Linked DNA regions of Paraglaciecola sp. L3A3. The protein of the gene in region 2 binds, or shares a complex with, the protein of the main gene of each other region. Links are inferred from orthologs where the notes say so. Each region holds a gene or a part of one and is shown on either strand. Other genes may lie near its edges. The genes, in order: GQR87_RS05885 and xseA.

Region 1 (9,742 bases), 250 kb from region 2 along the record:
TGCTTTTTAGGGTCTATATTTGGCGATTTGAGATAAGGGGGAATAATTGGGTTAATTTTTAAGGGCTGTATTTTTGTATTTAATCAGTACATGTAATAAATGTAGAGCTTTTATTCTTAATCTTATCTTATAAGTTATTGCTTGATTCGTGCTTAGATTGAACCCTGAGTTAGGTTTTAAAGTCTAGCTATGATTTGTGTTTGTAATTTGCCTTTATTATTTCCCCAAGCGAATACTTGGGAAAATATTTCACACTTCTGCTGGCAAAGACCTTTTATGTTTTTGGCTATCTTGTTGATATAAGGCTAGACCAGAAATAATTGCACATGCACCGATAATAACATTCAAGGTAATCACTTCATTATTCAAGGTGCTGCCTAAAATGATGGCAAAAACCGGCGTCATCATAGTGATCAGTGCCACGCTGCCAGTGGTGAGTTTCTGTAAAATATAAAAATAACAAACAAAACCAATGAGTGAACCAAATACCCCCAAATAAATAATAGTGATAATAGATTTACGGCTCCAAGTATCAACTGGCAAGGTACCATCCATAAGCAACCATGTAACGAAATACAACGGCACGGCAAATAACATTGAGCCCACCATAGTGGCTGCAGGATGGATCTCAATTTTTACGGTTTTGATCAATACAGCACTGTAGCTGAAACTAATAACCCCTAAGGCGATTAATACCATACCTTTCCAAGCATCATGGGCCATGTTGACATTATCTGCGAAAACAATAGCTAAACCTATAAACGCCAAGCCAATGGCTATTATTTTGTTCAGCCCCAATTTGGGTTCATCCAGCAGTTTATAAGCTAATACACCTGTGATAATCGGTGACATACCAAAGGCTAAGGACATCATGCCTGTTGATATATACGCTGCGGCTAAGTATGAACTAAACATACCGCCAAATAAGCCGATTGAAGAAAATGCATAAAGTTTTAGTGCAGATGAGTGCAGTGGTAGCTTAATTCGAAATACGCCCAACAGCGCAGATCCTAACACTAAGGCAATCGTCATTCTAAGAAAACCCGCCATGCTAGGCTGCACAGACTCACTGCTCCATGCTAGTCCTAACGGAGTAGTAGACCAAACCAAAACAACGGTTAGGTAGGCAATTGCGACTTTCATTTTTGTACTCCTTTTCTGTTGTTATTCACAGATAACCCAAAGAGTGAAGCTATTTAGTCGCGTTTTATCAATGTTGGGGGATAGAAAGATAAAAGCCGCAGACTGAATGCTGCGGCTTTTGAGGTATTTATATTAGTCTACATCAAACCACAGCAAGAATAAGCCAGCGCACAGAGATCGCCAGACGATCAATAGGTTGAAGAATGTGATGTAGATTAAGTTGGGTCATTTTAAAATATTTTATCTTTTAGTTGATAGCTAATATTGTTTAATTAAATTCATCATTATCGTTTTAGATTACGGTAATACCAAATAATGTCAATCGTAATTTTGCTGTTGATAAGGAGCGCTTACCGCGCTTATAGAGACATCCACTGTTACAATTACATTACTGTTTTAATTGTTTGCGGGAATGGTAGGATAGTCAGTACAAATCTTCATTCCTACAAGCTGTTAGCAGGGATCTATATTTTGATTCTCTAGTATCTATCTCCTATTCATTGCTTTACCGCTGCTTTTAACTATCTTGCCACTGCTTGATCTTAGTCAATATACCTTTACAGTCTAACCCCAACTCTGCGTACATTTCTTGTTGTGTACCTTGCATAATAAACTCATCAGGCAGACCAAGTTGTAATAGTTTACTGCTGTGTTTCGAAGAGATTAGATATTCAGCTACGGCACTACCCGCACCACCCATGATGGCTCCATCTTCTATGCTGACAAATAACTCATGATCAGCCGCTAGTTGGTCAATAACATCAGTATCAAGAGGTTTAACAAAACGCATGTCAATGACAGTCGCATCTATTTGTTCTGCTGCTTGTTGTGCGTAGGGTAATAAAATACCAAAATTTAGGATGGCCACTTTTTTACCTGGGCGAATACTGCGGCTTTTACCTAAGACAAAAGCAGACATTTCTTTAGTGGGTTCAACACCTGTGGCAGACCCCCTTGGGTATCTGACTGCGGCTGGTTTATTTAGAGTATGGCCAGTGTATAACATTTGACGACATTCATTTTCGTCAGCTGGGGTCATAATCACCATATTCGGTATACAGCGTAAAAACGAAATGTCAAATGCACCTTGGTGTGTGGGCCCATCGGCGCCTACTAATCCGGCGCGATCAATGGCAAATAATACCGGTAGTTCTTGTATTGCTACGTCATGGATCAATTGATCGTAAGCCCGCTGCAAAAAGGTCGAATAAATGGCCACAACTGTATTTAAGCCTTCTTTGGCTAAACCAGCGGCAAAAGTCACAGCATGTTGTTCAGCTATGGCTACATCGAAATATTGTTCGGGAAATTTTTGAGAAAATTTCACCATACCAGAACCTTCACGCATTGCTGGGGTGACGGCCATTAGTTTCGGATCTTGGGCCGCCATGTCACATAACCAATCACCAAATATTGCAGAAAATGACGGATCGCAAGGTGCTGCTTTAGGTAATTCTTGGGCAGCGGGATTAAATTTAGGTACAGCATGAAACTTAATTGGATTTTGTTCGGCAAGCTCGTAACCTTTACCTTTTTTGGTCACCACATGTAAAATCTGCGGGCCTTTAATATTACGCATATTACGTAAGGTATCCACTACACCATTTACATCATGACCATCTATTGGGCCAATATAGCTAAATCCTAATTCTTCAAAAATGGTGCCTGGTACTACCATACCTTTAATATGTTCTTCGGCACGGCTAGCGAATTCTTTGATAGGGGGCACTGTGCTGAGCAATTTTTTACTGCCGTCACGTATAGTATTGAAAAAATTACCAGTTAATAAACGGGCTAAGTGACTATTTAAGGCGCCGACGTTTTCAGAAATAGACATTTCATTATCATTTAAGATGATCAACATATCTTTGCCAATGTCTCCACCATGATTAAGTGCTTCAAAAGCCATCCCTGCGGTCATAGCTCCATCACCAATTACAGCTACTATCTTGCGGCCTAACGCTTCTTTTTCTGCAGCCACAGCCATGCCTAAAGCGGCACTAATTGAGGTAGAAGAATGGCCAACTGCAAAGGTGTCATACTCACTTTCTTTAGGCCAAGGGAAAGGGTGCAGACCACCTTTTTTACGAATGCTTTGCATACGATCCCGGCGACCCGTAAGGATTTTGTGGGGATAAGCTTGATGGCCAACATCCCATAATAATCTATCGAAAGGGGTGTTGTAGACATAATGTAAGGCGACGGTTAATTCAACGGTGCCTAAACCCGAAGCAAAATGCCCACTACTTTGACTGACACTGGTCAATAAATATTGACGCAGTTCAGTGGCCAATTGATGTAATTTTTCTTTAGGCAACTCTCTAAGCAATTCTGGCGTTTCAGCCAAGGCAAGAGTGGGGTAGTGAGCTATATCTAGGGTCATTAAATGAGTTTCAACTAATTAAAATAATTTTATTCGGGTACTCAATTTAATAAGTACGATGAATAACGAAGTCGGTAAACGAGACCAACAGCTGGGTATTGTAAGGCAAAGCGCGCAAAGCTTGAAGCGCTTGTTGGTGAAGTTCGTCAAGATAAGTCTGTGCTTGCCTTAATCCCAGCATGGCTGGGTAGGTGCTTTTATTTTGCGCTTGGTCTGAACCTTGCGGTTTTCCTAGGGTTGTTGAATCACTAGTGACATCTAAAATATCATCTTGCACCTGAAAAGCTAAACCAATTGTTTGTGCATATTGCATTAAATGTTGTTTGTTTTCTGGACTTACATCATCTGCAAGGCTAATTGCCATTTCAACACAGGCGATTAATAATGCGCCGGTTTTTTTGTTGTGTAGTTGTTCTAACTGTTTTTGACTAATTTGTTGATCAGTGGCAGCTAAGTCCATTGCTTGCCCGCCACACATACCATTATAGCCAGCTGCTTTACTTAAAATACGAATTAGCGCTATACGTTTACTGTCTTGCCTCAAAGGGTAATGACATAAAATATCAAATGCTAAAGATTGTAATGCATCTCCTGCAAGGATCGCAGTCGCTTCGTCAAATTGAATATGACAGGTTGGGTGACCACGGCGTAATTCATCATCATCCATGGCGGGTAAATCGTCATGGATTAATGAATATGCGTGAATCGCTTCAATGGCGTTAGCTGGACCGTCTAAATCTTCACTCGACACGTTTAACATTTGTCCGGTTGCGTGAACCAGAAAAGGCCGCATTCTTTTACCGCCAATTAATAACGCATATAGCATAGCCTGCTTTAATTTATCAGCATGCCCAGGAAGTGATTCAATCGCGTCAGTTAAGCCCGAATCGACTCTTTGTTTAGTATTTTTTTGAAAAGTATTTAAGTTCATTCAATTTACTGATTGTTGGTCTCAAACACATCCAATGTTTGATGGCCATTTTGACTGGTTAAAATTTGAACTTTTTGTTCTGCATCTTTTAACTGTTTTTGGCTGTGTCTTGCCAAAGTAATGCCTCGTTCAAAGTTTTTTAAGGCTTGTTCTAAAGGCAATTCGCCTTGTTCCATGCTGCTGACTAACTCTTCCAATTCTTGCATAGATTCTTCGAAGGTTAGTGATTCCGCTTTTTTACGACTGGTCATAGTTCATCTACCTAGTGACAGGCTTTTTTTCGACAGGCACGCACCTTACCTGAGCTCAAAAAAGGGGTCAAATATTTAATGATAATGTGATCGAGTGAGGTGGGACTATAGAAATATTTATTAAAGTCGATAATATGATGTAGAAAGCATTAGCTTAATTTATCTATTTACTTGTTGTGTAATGTATTTAAATTGTCAGTTATCAAAGTAACGGTTAACCGTTGATTAAATTTTAGCTTTATTAGGATTGGGAGCGCCACGTGGATTTAGCAAGCATAATCGGTATTCTGGGAGCTATTGGCTTTGTTATAATGGCCATGATTCAGGGTGGCGATATAGGTATGTTTATTAACGTGCCATCAATATTAATCGTATTTTGCGGAAGTTTATTTGTTGTTTTGTCACAGTTTACTCTTGGGCAATTTTTTGGGGCAGGTAAAGTTGCTGGTAAAGCATTTATGTTTAAAGTAGATGCACCAGAAGTATTAATTGAAAAAATTGTCGAAATGGCAGATGCCGCCCGAAAAGGTGGTTTTTTGGCTTTGGAAGAAGCTGAAATCGACAATCCTTTCATGCAAAAAGGGGTCGATATGTTAGTGGATGGCCACGATGTCGACATCGTAAAAGCGACACTGAGCAAAGATATCGCCATGACAACAGAGCGCCATGATTTTGGTGCGAGTATATTTAAAAACCTCGGCGATGTTGCCCCTGCGATGGGCATGATAGGTACCTTAGTAGGTTTGGTGGCGATGTTATCAAACATGGATGATCCAAAATCTATTGGACCTGCAATGGCGGTAGCACTTTTAACCACCTTGTATGGTGCAATGTTAGCCAATTTATTGTGTATACCGATTGCGATTAAATTAGGACATAGAAGCGAAGAAGAAAAATTAAACCAAAAGTTAATCTTAGATGGAATAGTAGGTATTGCTGATGGACAAAATCCTAGAGTGATTGAAGGAATCTTAAAAAATTATATTGCTGCTAGTAAACGTGGCTCTGACGAAGAAGCTGAATAACTCATGTCTGAAGAAGAATGCCCTAAATGTCCCCCAGAGGGACTCCCTGCATGGATGGGGACTTTTGCTGACTTAATGTCACTATTAATGTGCTTCTTTGTACTGTTGTTGTCTTTTTCTGAGATGGATGTACTGAAGTTCAAACAAATTGCTGGTTCTATGAAGTTTGCCTTTGGCGTACAAAATAAAATAGAAGTGAAAGATATTCCTAAAGGCACTAGTGTTATTGCTATGGAGTTTAGACCCGGTCGACCTGAACCGACTCCTATTGATACTATTCAACAACAAACGACTGATATGACTCAAGAGATGCTTGAGTTTCAAGCTGGAAGTGAAGATTCGGCTGGTGGACGACAAAAACAACGTGGTGAAATGCGTGGTGGTGCAGCACAACAAACCGCATCAGAACAAACAACTAGTACTCGGGTAACCACAAATCAAAGTGCTGCTCAGCAAGAAATTGCCGAACAAATGAAAAAAGTGGCGCAACAGTTAGAAAAAGAAATTGTAGATGGGGCCGTAGAGATGGAGTCTTTAGGGCAACAGATTATTATTCGTATTCGTGAAAATGGCTCGTTCTCTGCTGGTTCTGCTTTTCTGCAACCACAGTTTGTGCCAATCCTACGAAAAATAGGTGCTTTGTTAGCCGAGATGCCTGGGGATATTGAAGTATCCGGGCACAGTGATAGCCAACAAATTTCAAATGAGTTGTATCGTTCAAACTGGGATTTATCATCTCAACGAGCAGTTGCCGTGGCGGAAGAATTAAGAAGAGTTGCAGGTTTTAATGAAAGTCGAATGTCAGTAGTCGGTAAGGCTGATACTGCACCTCTAGACGAAGGTACAAGTGCACAAAATAGAAGTCGTAATAGACGAGTAGAAATATCAATTAATCAAGGTAAAGCGAAAATATCTGATCCAATCTCAGTGTTAGAATAATATTTGCCTGCATTTTTAGAATTTTGGTTATTAAGATCCATTGCACTAAATAACCTGAGCTAGGGATAAACCGAACCTCTCGATAACGCTATTTTTGCGCCTAGCGCGTTGGATTTTCTAGTAATAGCCCGCTATTACTAGAAAAACCGCCTTGCTATACACGAAAAATTTCGTCATCGTATAAACCTTAATCCAAATATAACTCAGGGTTTATTTTTAAGTATTTGAATTATTTATAAAATTTAATTTGAAACGACACTCATTATCCCGAGTTCAGGTTAAATAATATATCTAGCAGTCAAAATGAAATTAATTTTATTGATTTAGGGTCATATACGGGAACATATATAATATTCCGTTTATTATTAAAATCATTTAAAGGAAACCAAAATATGACAAAAATTAAAAAAACAACTATGGCTACGACTTTAGGCGCTGTTGTCATTGGTTCTTTAGCTTCTGTTAGTCTGCAAGCAAATGCTAGTCCTTTTGGGATGCAGTCTTTAGAGTCTGGTTATATGCAACAAGCCCCAGAAGGTAAGTGTGGCGAAGGCAAATGTGGCGAAGGCAAATGCGGCGGTGACAAAAAAGCTGAGAAAGAAGGCAAGTGCGGTGAAGGTAAATGCGGTGGCGACAAAAAAGCTGAGAAAGAAGGCAAGTGTGGCGAAGGCAAATGCGGGGGCGACAAAAAAACTAAAAAAGAAGGTAAGTGCGGCGAAGGTAAATGTGGTGGCCAAGCCTAGTCTAATCTGCTCAAACACAGATTAGACTAATATTATTTTTTAAAGCCGGCTATTTGCCGGCTTTTTCAATTTAAATTGAGATTACTAACCTTATGGAAAAAAAGAACCTTGCTGGTGTTGGATTAGGTTTACGTCGTGAGATGTTAGATCAGCTATTACCTGAGATCCCTGATGCAGTTGACTTTTGGGAAGTCGCTCCTGAAAACTGGATCCCAATGGGGGGCAGGTTTCAAAAAAATTTACAACAATTTACCACGACACAAAACTTTGTGAGTCATGGGTTATCTCTATCTATTGGTAGTCCTGATCCTTTGGATGTGGACTTCGTTAAACAGGTGAAAACCTTTTTAGATCAGCATGATATCTTGTATTACAGTGAACATTTAAGTTATTGCTCAGGACAAGGCCACATGTATGACTTGATGCCGATACCTTTCACTGAAGAGGCTGTAAAACATGTAGTAAATAGAGTCCAGCAAGTTCAAGATATTATTGAGCGGCCTCTGTTGTTAGAAAATGTATCTTATTACGCTGCACCAGGTCAGGAAATGTCTGAGCAAGAATTTACCTTGTCTGTATTGCAAGAATCTGGCTGTTTAATGTTATTGGATATCAATAATATTTACGTGAATTCAATCAATCATCAATATGATGCAGAAGCATTTTTAGCAGCTATGCCCAGCAATAAAATAGTCTACGGACATATTGCTGGACATTTTGATGAAGCTGATGACCTTAAAGTGGATACTCATGGCGCAGATGTGATTGAACCTGTATGGCAATTATTACAAAAAGCCTACGAAATTCACGGTGTGTTTCCCACATTGTTAGAACGAGACTTTAATATTCCTCCTATCCGAGAATTGTTATTAGAGGTAGAAAAAATTAGACAAATTCAGCAGTTATTTGATAAGTCTCAGCAGCCCCAAAGGCAATTTGTCTAATGAAATCATTGAAACAAGCGCAAATGGATTTTGTGGCTCATATTAAAAATCCAGATGAAAACCCTTACCAAGGAAATATTGAAGATAGGCGCCTACAAATTTATCGAGAGCTATTTTTTAATAATGTGGAAGGTTTTATCAGCTCTGCTTTTCCGGTATTAAAAAGTGTATATAGCCAGCAAGATTGGCAACAATTAGTCCGAATTTTTTTTGCTGAACACCAGTGTCTTTCCCCTTATTTTATTGATATCAGTAAGGAGTTTGTAGATTACCTGAGTTCAGAATATGAACTGACTAAAAATGATCCCGTCTTTATGCAAGAGTTAGCTCATTATGAATGGTTAGAACTTGATGTCAGTGTGCGAATATCATCACAAACCTTGTCACCTTGGAATGGCACCGATCTTGTCAGTCATGTAAGCATGTCTGAACTGGCAAGCTTAGTTAGTTATCAGTACCCAGTTCATCAGATTTCGTCAGATTTTCAACCGACTGACAGCTCAGAAATTGTTTATTTAGTGGTGTACAGAGACATTGAGGACGAAGTGCATTTTACTTTAGTTAATCAAGTTACCGCACATTTAATAAATATTATTCAAAACGTTGCTTCGATTTCAACTCTACAGTTGGTTGAAAAAATGAGTCTCGCTATGCCACAATTAAATCAACAGCAAGTTAGTGATTCTTTACAACAAGTGCTACGACAGTTATTGGGTCAGCATATTTTATTGCCTATCCATGAAGATAATAAATTGCTTTGAGATAAGCACTTCTTAGTTTTAATACTATCAATTTAATCGACTTTGGATTACCATCTGCGGCTGAATTTTAGTTGTTCTATTTAAGGGTTAATCCCCGCTATTTTGGAGAATCTCGATGCACGATGAGAAAGAATTTAAAGACCCATTTAGTTTTACACACTTCCTGATTGCTGTAGGTTTGTTAGTTGCACTACCTTTGATGCATGTTGTGATTGGTTGGTTTGTTTATTACATTTAATACTACTAGCTTATTCAATTAATCTAGCTACTTATAAACGGGGAAGTACGTGCCCGCAGCATATATAAAATCAGTAATTCGAACAGTTCCTGATTATCCAAAAGCTGGCATCATGTTTCGTGATGTCACCTCAGTATTAGAAGATCACAAAGCTTATTCTTCCGCCATTTCTGAAATGGTTAAACATTTCGCACCTATGGGATTTGATAAGGTTGCAGGCACTGAAGCAAGAGGTTTTTTGTTTGGTGCACCTCTGGCTATTGAGCTAGGAATTGGTTTTATACCGGTTCGTAAACCTAATAAATTACCCAGAGAAGTGATCAGTGAAAGTTACGAATTAGAGTACGGCACTGATTGTTTAGAAATGCATAAAGATGCCGTTAA
Region 2 (9,867 bases):
TGAAATTGGTATAGAGGCTTTAGCTGAAATTGCCTTTGAAAACGCGAAAGGTGCAGCTCCTGATGCTAAGGTGGTGAAAAAAGAGTATCGAATGGTAAATGGTCATAAAGTTATTTATATGGAAATTGTCGGCACTATCCAAAGCATTAAATTTAAATATCTTGGTTATTACTTTTCGAATTCTTCAGGGTCGACCCAATATCTGACTTACACAGGTACCAATCTAGAAACACAATATAAAACAGATATTAATAATTTTTTAAATGGATTTTCTGTCAATCCTTAATTAGGAGACGGTAATTTTTTATAATGGTTGAATAGATAACTAAGGGACTCAGGTGATTTCGAAATTACCCCGTTGGGTAGAATACGGTTCGTTTATTCTGGCTCTGGTTGCTGGTTTAGTTAATGCCATTGGTTTATTGGGGTTTAAACATCAATCAATTTCACATTTATCCGGTACTGCAACACTGGTTGGAACTGGATTTTTAAACTCAAGTTTTATCGATGTTTTACATTTAGCCTTAGTCCTTTTTAGTTTCTTAATCGGCTCTATGATTTCAGGTTACTTTTTATCAAGTGGCTCGTTAAAATTGGGTCGTAATTATAGTGGCCTTCTATATCTAGAAGGTGCTTTCTTGTTTATTTCAGTTTACTTTTTATCTAAAGATTCTGCCCATGGTCATTATTTTGCTTCAGCTGCTTGTGGTCTACAAAATGCGTTAGTGACTACCTTTAGTGGGGCTGTTATTCGTACCACACATGTCACAGGAATATTTACTGATCTTGGTATTATGTTAGGGGCAAAATTACGTGGTGAAGAGTTTGATAAAAGAAAAGCGTTATTGTTTTTGTTAATCATAGCTGGGTTTATTTCTGGTGGTACAGTCGGAGCATATTTATTTACTTTGCTACAATTTCAGGGCTTGTTTATCCCTGCTGGAATTTGCTTATTGTTAGCCTTCTCATACTCTGTTTATAGCAGGAAAGCTCATCATTAGTTTGTGAATTGTGTTTTGTAACTTTAATAAATACCCTCAATTTTGGCTATTTTTTACAATGTTATAGACATTTTTAAAGTATTCATACCAGGGCACCTCTCATTACGAATGGAGAAAAGTTGAAGTGCCCCTAGTGACTCTACATATTTGTCTGTAGACTTTTTATTGTTTGTTTTCGCCATAAAAAATAAACGGCCGGCACTACAAATAGTGAAAGTATTAAAGCACTTGCCATACCTCCCACCATAGGAGCGGCAATACGACTCATTATTTCAGATCCTGTTCCGCTGCCATATAAAACTGGCAATAATCCAATGATCACAGTGGCCACTGTCATAATGACGGGGCGAATACGGGCGCCAGCACCTGACAGTACACTATTGGCAAGTTGTTCATGGGTGATTGCCTTGGTATTTTGTTGCTGACTGTCAATTAAGCTTTGGTATGCCTGATTTAAGTAAACCAACATGATCACGCCTATTTCTACTGCCACACCTGCTAAAGCAATAAAGCCCACCCCAACCGCCACCGACAAATTAAAGCCCTCTATATATAACAAATATATCCCGCCAATCATGGCAAAAGGTAAGGTACAAATAATAATGGCCACTTCGGTAAAACTGCGAAAGCTTAAATATAACAGCAGCATAATAATGGCTAATGTTAAGGGTAAAACATATTGCATTTTTTCACTGGCCCTTTGCATATATTCATATTGGCCAGCCCAGTTAAGGGTATAACCCTGAGGGAGGTCTAGTTCTTGTTTGAGTAATGATTTAGCCTGCTGAACATAATTTCCTACGTCGATATTTTCAATGTCTATGAAGGTCCAACCATTTATTCGTGCATTTTCACTTTTAATTGCAGGAGGACCATCTTCAATCAGTATATCGGCTACATCTGCCAAAGTGATATGTTGACCATTGGCTGTCACTATAGGCAACAGAGCCAGTTGTTCTGGTGAGTCTCGGTAACTTTGTGGATAACGCAAATTAATTGGATATCGTTCTAAACCTTCCACTGACTGGCTGATGTTTTTGCCACCCACAGCACTGCTGATTATCTGTTGTACTTCAGCCATGTTCATCCCATATTTGGCTGCTTTAACTCGGTCGATGTTTATTTTTAAATAACGGCCACCTGCGACCCGCTCTGAATAAACCGAGGCCGAACCCGGTAGGTTTTTTAATATACGCTCAATCTCTTGGCCTATTTGTTGGATCACAGCTAAATCGCTGCCCGCAATTTTAATACCTATGGGGGTTTTAATACCTGTGGCTAACATATCGATACGAGTTTTGATTGGCATCACCCAGCTATTGGATAAGCCGGGAAACTGTAATAAACCATCTAACTCTTCACGTATCTTGGTTTTAGTCATGCCTGCGCGCCATTCACTTTCAGGCTTAAATTGAATAAAGGTTTCAATCATAGTCAAAGGCGCTGGATCTGTGGCGGTATCAGCACGGCCTATTTTACCAAATACAGTTTTAACTTCAGGTACAGTGCGAATGAGCTTATCGGTTTGTTGCAATATTTCTCTGGCTTTACCTACAGATAGAGCCGCGTAGGTAGTAGGCATATACATTAAATCTCCCTCATCTAAAGGTGGCATAAATTCAGTACCAATTTTAGTTAAAGGATAAAAACCTAATACACCTATTATGCTTGCCACCAGTAGAGTGGTTTTTGGAACACTTAAAACAAAGCGTAGGGCTGGTAAATACAAAGCTTTAAGTAAACGATTAATGGGATTTTTTTGTTCGCTGACAATTTTTCCGCGAATAAAAAATCCCATCAGTACCGGCACTAAGGTTACTGCAATACCTGCTGAAGCGGCCATGGCATAGGTCTTGGTATAGGCGAGGGGAGCGAACATTTTACCTTCTTGGGCTTCAAGGATAAAAACAGGTAAAAAACTGACAGTTATGATCAATAAACTAAAAAACAGTGCTGGGCCTACTTCGGTAGCGGCTTTACTCACTACTTGCCAACGATTTTCGTTGGTTAACTTGGTTTTCTCCATATGTTTATGCATATTTTCTATCATCACAATAGCCCCATCTGTCATAGCACCTATGGCAATCGCTATGCCTCCTAAGGACATGATATTGGCATTCACACCTTGCCAATACATGATGATAAATGACACTAATATTCCCAAGGGTAAGCTGACAATAGCCACCAATGATGAACGGATATGAAACAAAAATATTGCGCAGATCAGGCCGACTATTAATAACTCTTCAGCTAATTTTGACCATAAATTATTCACGGCATTGTCGATTAGCTCTGAACGATCGTAAACCGGCACTATTTCTACGCCATCAGGTAAACTCATTTTGAGCTCATCTAATTTGGTTTTCACTCCTTCTATGGTTTGCCGTGCATTTTCAGCAAAACGCATGACCACTATGCCACCAGTCACTTCTCCCTGACCATTTAGTTCAGCTATGCCTCTGCGCATTTGTGGGCCTAAAGTTATATCTGCTACATCAGCTAACAGTAGAGGGGTACCTTGATTATTTGCCCCTAGAGTAATAGCTGCTAAGTCTGCAATATTTTCAATATAACCATTGGTATTGACCATATATTCAGCTTCGGCCATTTCTATCACCGAAGCGCCCACTTCTTGATTGCCTTGTTTAATTGCCCTTTGTATATGTTGCAAGGGAATGTTGTAAGCCCGTAATTTATTGGGATCGACTACTACTTGGTATTGTTTAACCATCCCCCCAATAGAGGCCACTTCTGACACGCCTGCTACAGTTTGTAATTCAAACTTTAACAACCAATCTTGCAGGCTACGTAATTGGCTAATGTCGTGTTTGCCTGTGCGGTCAACCAAGGCATATAAATACACCCAGCCAACCCCAGTGGCATCTGGACCCAGTTGCGGTTTAGCGGCCGCGGGTAAATTAGCCGACACTTGAGATAAATACTCTAAAACACGGCTTCTGGCCCAGTACATATCGGTTTTGTCTTCAAAAATAACGTAGACGTAAGAGTCGCCAAAAAATGAAAAACCTCTAACCGTTTTAGCTCCAGGTACTGATAACATGGCGCTTGTTAAAGGATAGGTTACTTGGTCTTCTACTACTTTGGGTGATTGCCCCGGGTAACTGGTTTTGATAATAACCTGTACATCAGATAAATCAGGAATGGCATCTACAGGTGTGTTTTTTAATGACAACAAGCCTGCACCAATCACAATACAAGTTATCAATAATACAAAAAAACGGTTGTTGATAGACCAACGAATAATGTGTGAAATCATTTATTGTTCCTCTTGGCCGCTAATTTGATAAGCCACTATGACAAACTCACCTTGCTGAATTTCGAAAGTAAAATGTATCGATTGGCCCTGAGATAAGGGGGCTAAAGCAAGTGAGTCGTCTAGATGAAAATCCATAGTGGCAGCGGGCCGACCCCATTTTTCGATCGCTTCTCGACTGATATTTATGCTGCGGATGTCTGCTGTTATACTATTGATCACGCCCATTACACTGGCTGATTGTATTGTCGCTGGTGGCATATCCGTTTTGGACTCTATAGACATATTTGGCATATTTGGCATATGTTGCATATCACTCATGTTATCCATTTCACTCATATCATCCATTTTCGACATGCGTTTAAAGTCCGAGTCAATGCTGCTTTCTGAATCCAATAAAAACTGGCCAGACACCACCACCTGATCTTCTGCTGTTAAGCCGGATAAAATTTGTGCTTGTTTATGGGTGACTTGGCCTAATGTCACGGCCACTGATTTGAATTGGGGTTGCTGTTGATCTTCTGTTAATACTAGTACCACTCTGTTTTGTTTACCTGTGCGGATTACTGCTTGTCTTGGCACTAATAAGCTAGGTTGTGATTGTTTCGTTTTGATTTGCACTTGGCCAAACATATTGGCTTTTAGTTGTTGCTCAGAATTGTCAAAACGTAAGCGAGCTCGGATTGTTCTATTAACAGGATTTAAACTTGGATATATATAGTCGACTGTTCCTTGCCATTGCTGACCAGGGAATGCGGCAAGAGTCATGTTTGCAGCAAGTTCATTTTTTAAAAATGAGGCTTGGTTTTCATGTACTTCTACTTCAACCCATATTTCAGTTAAATCAGCTATCGTCATCAAGGGATTACCCGGTTGGATAAAAGCGCCTTGTTTAATATTTAATTGCTCAATCACTCCTGATTGAGGAGCATAAAAAGTGATCTTGTTGAGTGGTTTTTTGGCAGTTTCTAAAGACTGAATAGTCGATTCAGAAACTTGTAGAGTGAGTAACTTTTGTTTTGCTGCCTTAATTAAGTCGTTATTTTTTCTTTTTAGCGCCAGTAAATAATCTTGTTGGGCATTAACTAATACAGGGGAATACAAGGTATATAGGGCTTGCCCTTTAGTGACTGCCTGGCCTTGGTATTTAACATGGAGTTGTTCTACCCAACCTTCCACTCTAGGATTAATAAAAACTAATTTGTCTTGGTTATATTGTAGATAACCTGCAGCATCTATATTTAATGCTAATCTAGCCAACTTAACTTTTGCCGTGCGCACGCCTAAATTATTCACCACCGATGGACTAATGCTCACCGTGCCTGCACTGGTGTTATTGTTTTGAGGGTAAACAGGTATCAATTCCATGCCCATAGGTGAAAGCCCAGGTTTATCTCGGCGGTAGTTTTTGTCCATAGGCGCCACCCAATATAAAGGGGCTGAAGCATCGGCAGCATTATCCTGATTTTTGCTGTCAGGCTTGGTTGTCTCTGGGATAAATTGCTTGGCCACTATGTAGGTCAAAACCGTGCCAGTGATTAAACCTATTATCAAACTTTGATAATTTTTCATTAGTTAACCTCTCTGTCGTTTTGTGAACTGGCATGTCCCAGTAAATAGGCTAGATGTGCCTGAGTTTTTAGTGTTTGTTTGCTAATGTTTATCATCTCAACGTGTGCATCATGTTGCTTAATTTGGGCTTCAATAACCTCTACTAACTGGCCATCATTTTGGCTAAAAGCAGCAAGGGCGGCTTTATGTTGCGCTTCTAATTGGGGAATAATATTTTGTTTATACCCCTGATATCTTTGCTCTAAATTGATTGATTGTTTGTATAGAGTGTTCACTTGGCCTAACATTTTTTTGATCAGTAATCGTTTTTCGGTTTCGATAGATCTGGCTTGGTAGCTGGCTGCAGCGACTTCATTATCATTCCTTTGATTAGAAAACAGTGGCAACTCCACTTTAATCCCCACAGAGAAAAAATCAGCTCGGCTACCAGTAAATGGATCATCATCGCGATAAGCATAACTTGCGCTTACTCCCCATAAAGGCTGGTACTTTTGTTTCGCTAAATCTACCGCGCTGACTTTGGCTTTTATTTGTTGTTGTATGGCTAAAACAGCAGGATGTTGACTGAGTAGATCTGCTAATTGATGTATTTGTTGTGTGGCCAAAATATCTGTTAAGTGATTAGGGAACTTGGTTATTTCAGGCCATGCTTTGCTGTCTGCAAGCTTAATGTTCGACTCAGGTAACCAACGACTTAATTGAGCTAAAGCGGTATCAAGTTGCTGCTGCATTTTCAGAGAGTGGTCATCTATTAAGGCTAACTTTATTCTAGCTTGAAGAATATCTTGCTGTTGACTGTTGCCTTGAGTCGATGTGTAGCTGGCATTAATGGTTTCGATCAATTGTTCGAACAAGGGGCGGTCTTTAGCAATATGATTAATCGCCTGTTGCGCAGCAAATGCATCTAAGTATAACTGTGAAACTGTTAGTTCGAGTTCAGCGAGTCTATTTTTTCTGAGTAGAGGATGTTGAGCGGCAAGTTGATTATATTGTTTTTGTTTAAGCTGGCGACTGGCACCTCGGGTAAAGTTTTGGCTAATGGCAAGCTTAAATTGGCTCATCGGTTCCTGGGAAAAGTCGAAACCATCGGTTGGTAAATTAAGTAAATCTACTGATATGGATGGATCCGGTAAAGAGTCAGACGCTTCCCCTGTGGCTAATAATGCTCGCTCGGTTAATTCGCTGCCTTTTAGCCAAACATCATCTTGTTTGGCCAGCTTTATGGCTGTGGGTAACGTGAGATTTGCCCAACTGGAATTAGATAAAAATAACAGGCTAAATAAGCTCAAGCTTATGAGCTTTGAGCGGTCGATAAATATAGTTTTGCGGTCAACTAATAAGTGCATAATGATGCCCTATGACAATCAAATAAAATGAGTATTCACATTGCGAGATTAGTTATTGGCTAAAACACTCACGCAAGATACTGAAGACAATCGATCCTAGGTCTATATTGCAGATAAAATTGCAAGGGTTAAAAATTAGACGGATCTAGATTGGGTTATGCCAATATGGGAGGTTTGCGTAAATTTAGAGGGTAAATTTCTGGGAGTAATAGATGATAACTATTGATAGCTGGCGATTTGCTAGGCTGATTGATTATAGCTAGCAGGTTGATAATAGCTGCAGAACCGCAAGCCGTATCTAGACAGACACAGGTGTCACTGTCTTGGGTGTCGCAGCAGTCCATATTCATACAATCATCTTCTTGCATATCCATCTCTTCAGTCATCATATGTTTTTCTTCTGCATCAGTATGCTCTGCAGAACAGAGTACTTGCACAGATGCAAATGATTGATTAATCAAGATGCAAAACATTAAACAAATTGTGAGTAAATTAATTTTCATTTATACCCAAGCTGATTGACTGCTAATAATGAGATATTGATCACATATGAATGTGAGTAGTTTACCTATATTTTGTTGTTAACACTATCCTATTGTTCATTAGACTGGCTAACGGTACTTTTTATTTCACCATCCACAAAACGACTAACAATGTCATCACCAACATCTATTTGTTTGACGCTTTTTATAATTTCGCCTTGCTTAAAGCTGATGTTGTAGCCTCGCGACAAGGTGGCGAGTGGGCTGACCGTATCTAATAAATGGCTATTATTTGCTAACTGTTGTTGTTTTTTCAATAACAATTGCTGACAGTTTTTATTTAACTTGTCTTGTAGTTCAAGCAATGTTTGCTGGTGGGTTTGCAAACGTTTATTAGGAGATGCAAGAAATAAACGACTTTCAAGGTGCTGTTGCTGTTGTTTGTTTTGCTCAAAGTTACGTTTAAAGACAAATGTGAGTTTATCTTGCAGTTGATCTAAGTATTGATACTTTTGTTGCAATTGTTTTTGTGGATGATTTTTTAATAAAGCTTGGGTTAAAACTTGATGTTGATGCATTAATGTTTGTTGATTGGCTTTATAACCTTTAACCAGTTTATGTTCTAAAGTGGCTATTTTAGTCATAAGCTCAGACTGATCTTTGCTAATCAACTCTGCCGCCGCTGATGGAGTAGGGGCACGTAAATCGGCGACAAAGTCGGCAATGCTCATATCTACTTCATGACCAACAGCACTGACTATGGGTAAATGAGAATTGAAAATGGTTCTGGCTACTGTTTCATCATTAAAACACCATAAGTCTTCTAACGAGCCACCACCTCGCCCAACAATCAATATTTCTACTTCATTTCTTTGATTGGCTATATTAATGGCATTACATATTTGCGCTGGGGCTGCGTCACCTTGCACTTGAGTTGGGTAAATAACCACTTGAATGGCTGGATTTCGTCGTTTTAATACCGTCAATATATCGTGTAGTGCTGCACCTGTGGCTGAAGTGACTATCCCCACTTTTAAAATTTGTATTGGAATAGCTTGTTTATGCTCGGTGGCAAACAAACCTTCATAGGCCAGTTGTTGTTTTAATTTTTCAAATTGTGCTTTTAGTTGCCCTTCACCTTCAGGTTCAAGGTGTTCAACAATTAATTGATAGTCACCTCTGGGTTCATACAAACCTATATTGGCCCTGACTAATACTTTGTCACCCTCTTTTGGCTTTTGTATTACTCGGCGATTGGCTCCCTTAAACATGGCTGCTTTTACTTGAGCACGATTGTCTTTCAAGGTGAAATACCAATGACCTGATGCCGCCGCGACAAAATTTGATATTTCAGCGGATAACCATATTTGACCAATTTCCGCTTCCAATACTGAACGAGCTAAGCTGTTTAGTTTGCTGACGGTAAGAATATTTTTTGAATGAGATAAAGTGTTAAACATTGAAGAACAATAGATGAATAAAATGTAATTATTGCCAGTTTAACTGATTTTATTTGCTTCTAGGTAAAAATCTGCGAGTTAAAGTAGATAAAAACTAGACTGAAATGAACAAATCCTCTAGAATTGCGCCGCAATTAAAACCCCCATTTATAGGTGATATTGCATGTTAAGGATCGCTAAAGAAGCCCTTACGTTTGACGATGTATTGTTAGTGCCAGGACACTCAACTGTCCTCCCTCATACCGCAAGTCTAAAAACTAGACTTACCCGCGGAGTCGACCTAAATATCCCTCTTATATCAGCCGCTATGGACACTGTATCCGAAGCGCGCTTAGCTATTGCTTTAGCGCAAGAAGGCGGAATTGGTTTCATTCATAAAAACATGACCCCTGAACAACAGGCCGAACACGTGCGTATAGTTAAAAAATACGAAAGTGGTGTGGTGAAGGATCCTGTCACTGTATTGCCTAGTGCTACAGTAGGCGAGATTAATTCATTAAGTAAGAAGCATGGATTTTCAGGTTTTCCTGTGGTCGACGAAGATAATAATCTTGTAGGTATAGTGACAGGACGTGATTTACGTTTTGAAAATAGCCTAGAAAAACCTATTACTAGTGTGATGACGGTGAAGAGTGATCTAGTTACAGTGAAAGAAGGTGCGCCTTCTGATCAAGTGTTAACTTTAATGCATGAACATCGCATCGAAAAAATCTTAGTAGTAGATGACGCCTT

Evidence for each region.
Region 1: the proteins of xseA (region 2) and GQR87_RS05885 are in contact, whole or in part, in a cryo-EM structure (PDB 8TXR), measured with the Escherichia coli proteins. The link is inferred for Paraglaciecola sp. L3A3 from one-to-one orthologs.

Annotation. Positions count from the first base shown.
Region 1 is NZ_CP047023.1:1,421,573-1,431,314, forward strand. Bases 3,086-5,867 are described here. They hold GQR87_RS05885 (exodeoxyribonuclease VII small subunit), read right to left. Parts: upstream 4,709-5,867; coding sequence 4,463-4,708; downstream 3,086-4,462. Other genes in these bases: dxs (1-deoxy-D-xylulose-5-phosphate synthase), read right to left, coding at 3,086-3,526; ispA ((2E,6E)-farnesyl diphosphate synthase), read right to left, coding at 3,573-4,457; pomA (flagellar motor protein PomA), read left to right, coding at 4,969-5,733; GQR87_RS05895 (flagellar motor protein MotB), read left to right, coding at 5,737-5,867. In the rest of the region: GQR87_RS05870 (DMT family transporter), read right to left, coding at 250-1,143; more of dxs, read right to left, coding at 1,661-3,085; more of GQR87_RS05895, read left to right, coding at 5,868-6,672; GQR87_RS05900 (hypothetical protein), read left to right, coding at 7,065-7,415; GQR87_RS05905 (DUF692 domain-containing protein), read left to right, coding at 7,508-8,359; GQR87_RS05910 (DUF2063 domain-containing protein), read left to right, coding at 8,359-9,120; GQR87_RS22530 (hypothetical protein), read left to right, coding at 9,236-9,358; apt (adenine phosphoribosyltransferase), read left to right, coding at 9,408-9,742. UniProt on the Escherichia coli protein: Bidirectionally degrades single-stranded DNA into large acid-insoluble oligonucleotides, which are then degraded further into small acid-soluble oligonucleotides.
Region 2 is NZ_CP047023.1:1,668,600-1,678,466, forward strand. The notes cover bases 6,961-9,867. They hold xseA (exodeoxyribonuclease VII large subunit), read right to left. Parts: upstream 9,136-9,867; coding sequence 7,786-9,135; downstream 6,961-7,785. Other genes in these bases: GQR87_RS07015 (TolC family protein), read right to left, coding at 6,961-7,193; GQR87_RS07020 (hypothetical protein), read right to left, coding at 7,349-7,696; guaB (IMP dehydrogenase), read left to right, coding at 9,299-9,867. Also shown: GQR87_RS06995 (hypothetical protein), read left to right, coding at 1-286; GQR87_RS07000 (YoaK family protein), read left to right, coding at 339-1,001; GQR87_RS07005 (efflux RND transporter permease subunit), read right to left, coding at 1,141-4,278; GQR87_RS07010 (efflux RND transporter periplasmic adaptor subunit), read right to left, coding at 4,279-5,847; more of GQR87_RS07015, read right to left, coding at 5,847-6,960. UniProt on the Escherichia coli protein: Bidirectionally degrades single-stranded DNA into large acid-insoluble oligonucleotides, which are then degraded further into small acid-soluble oligonucleotides.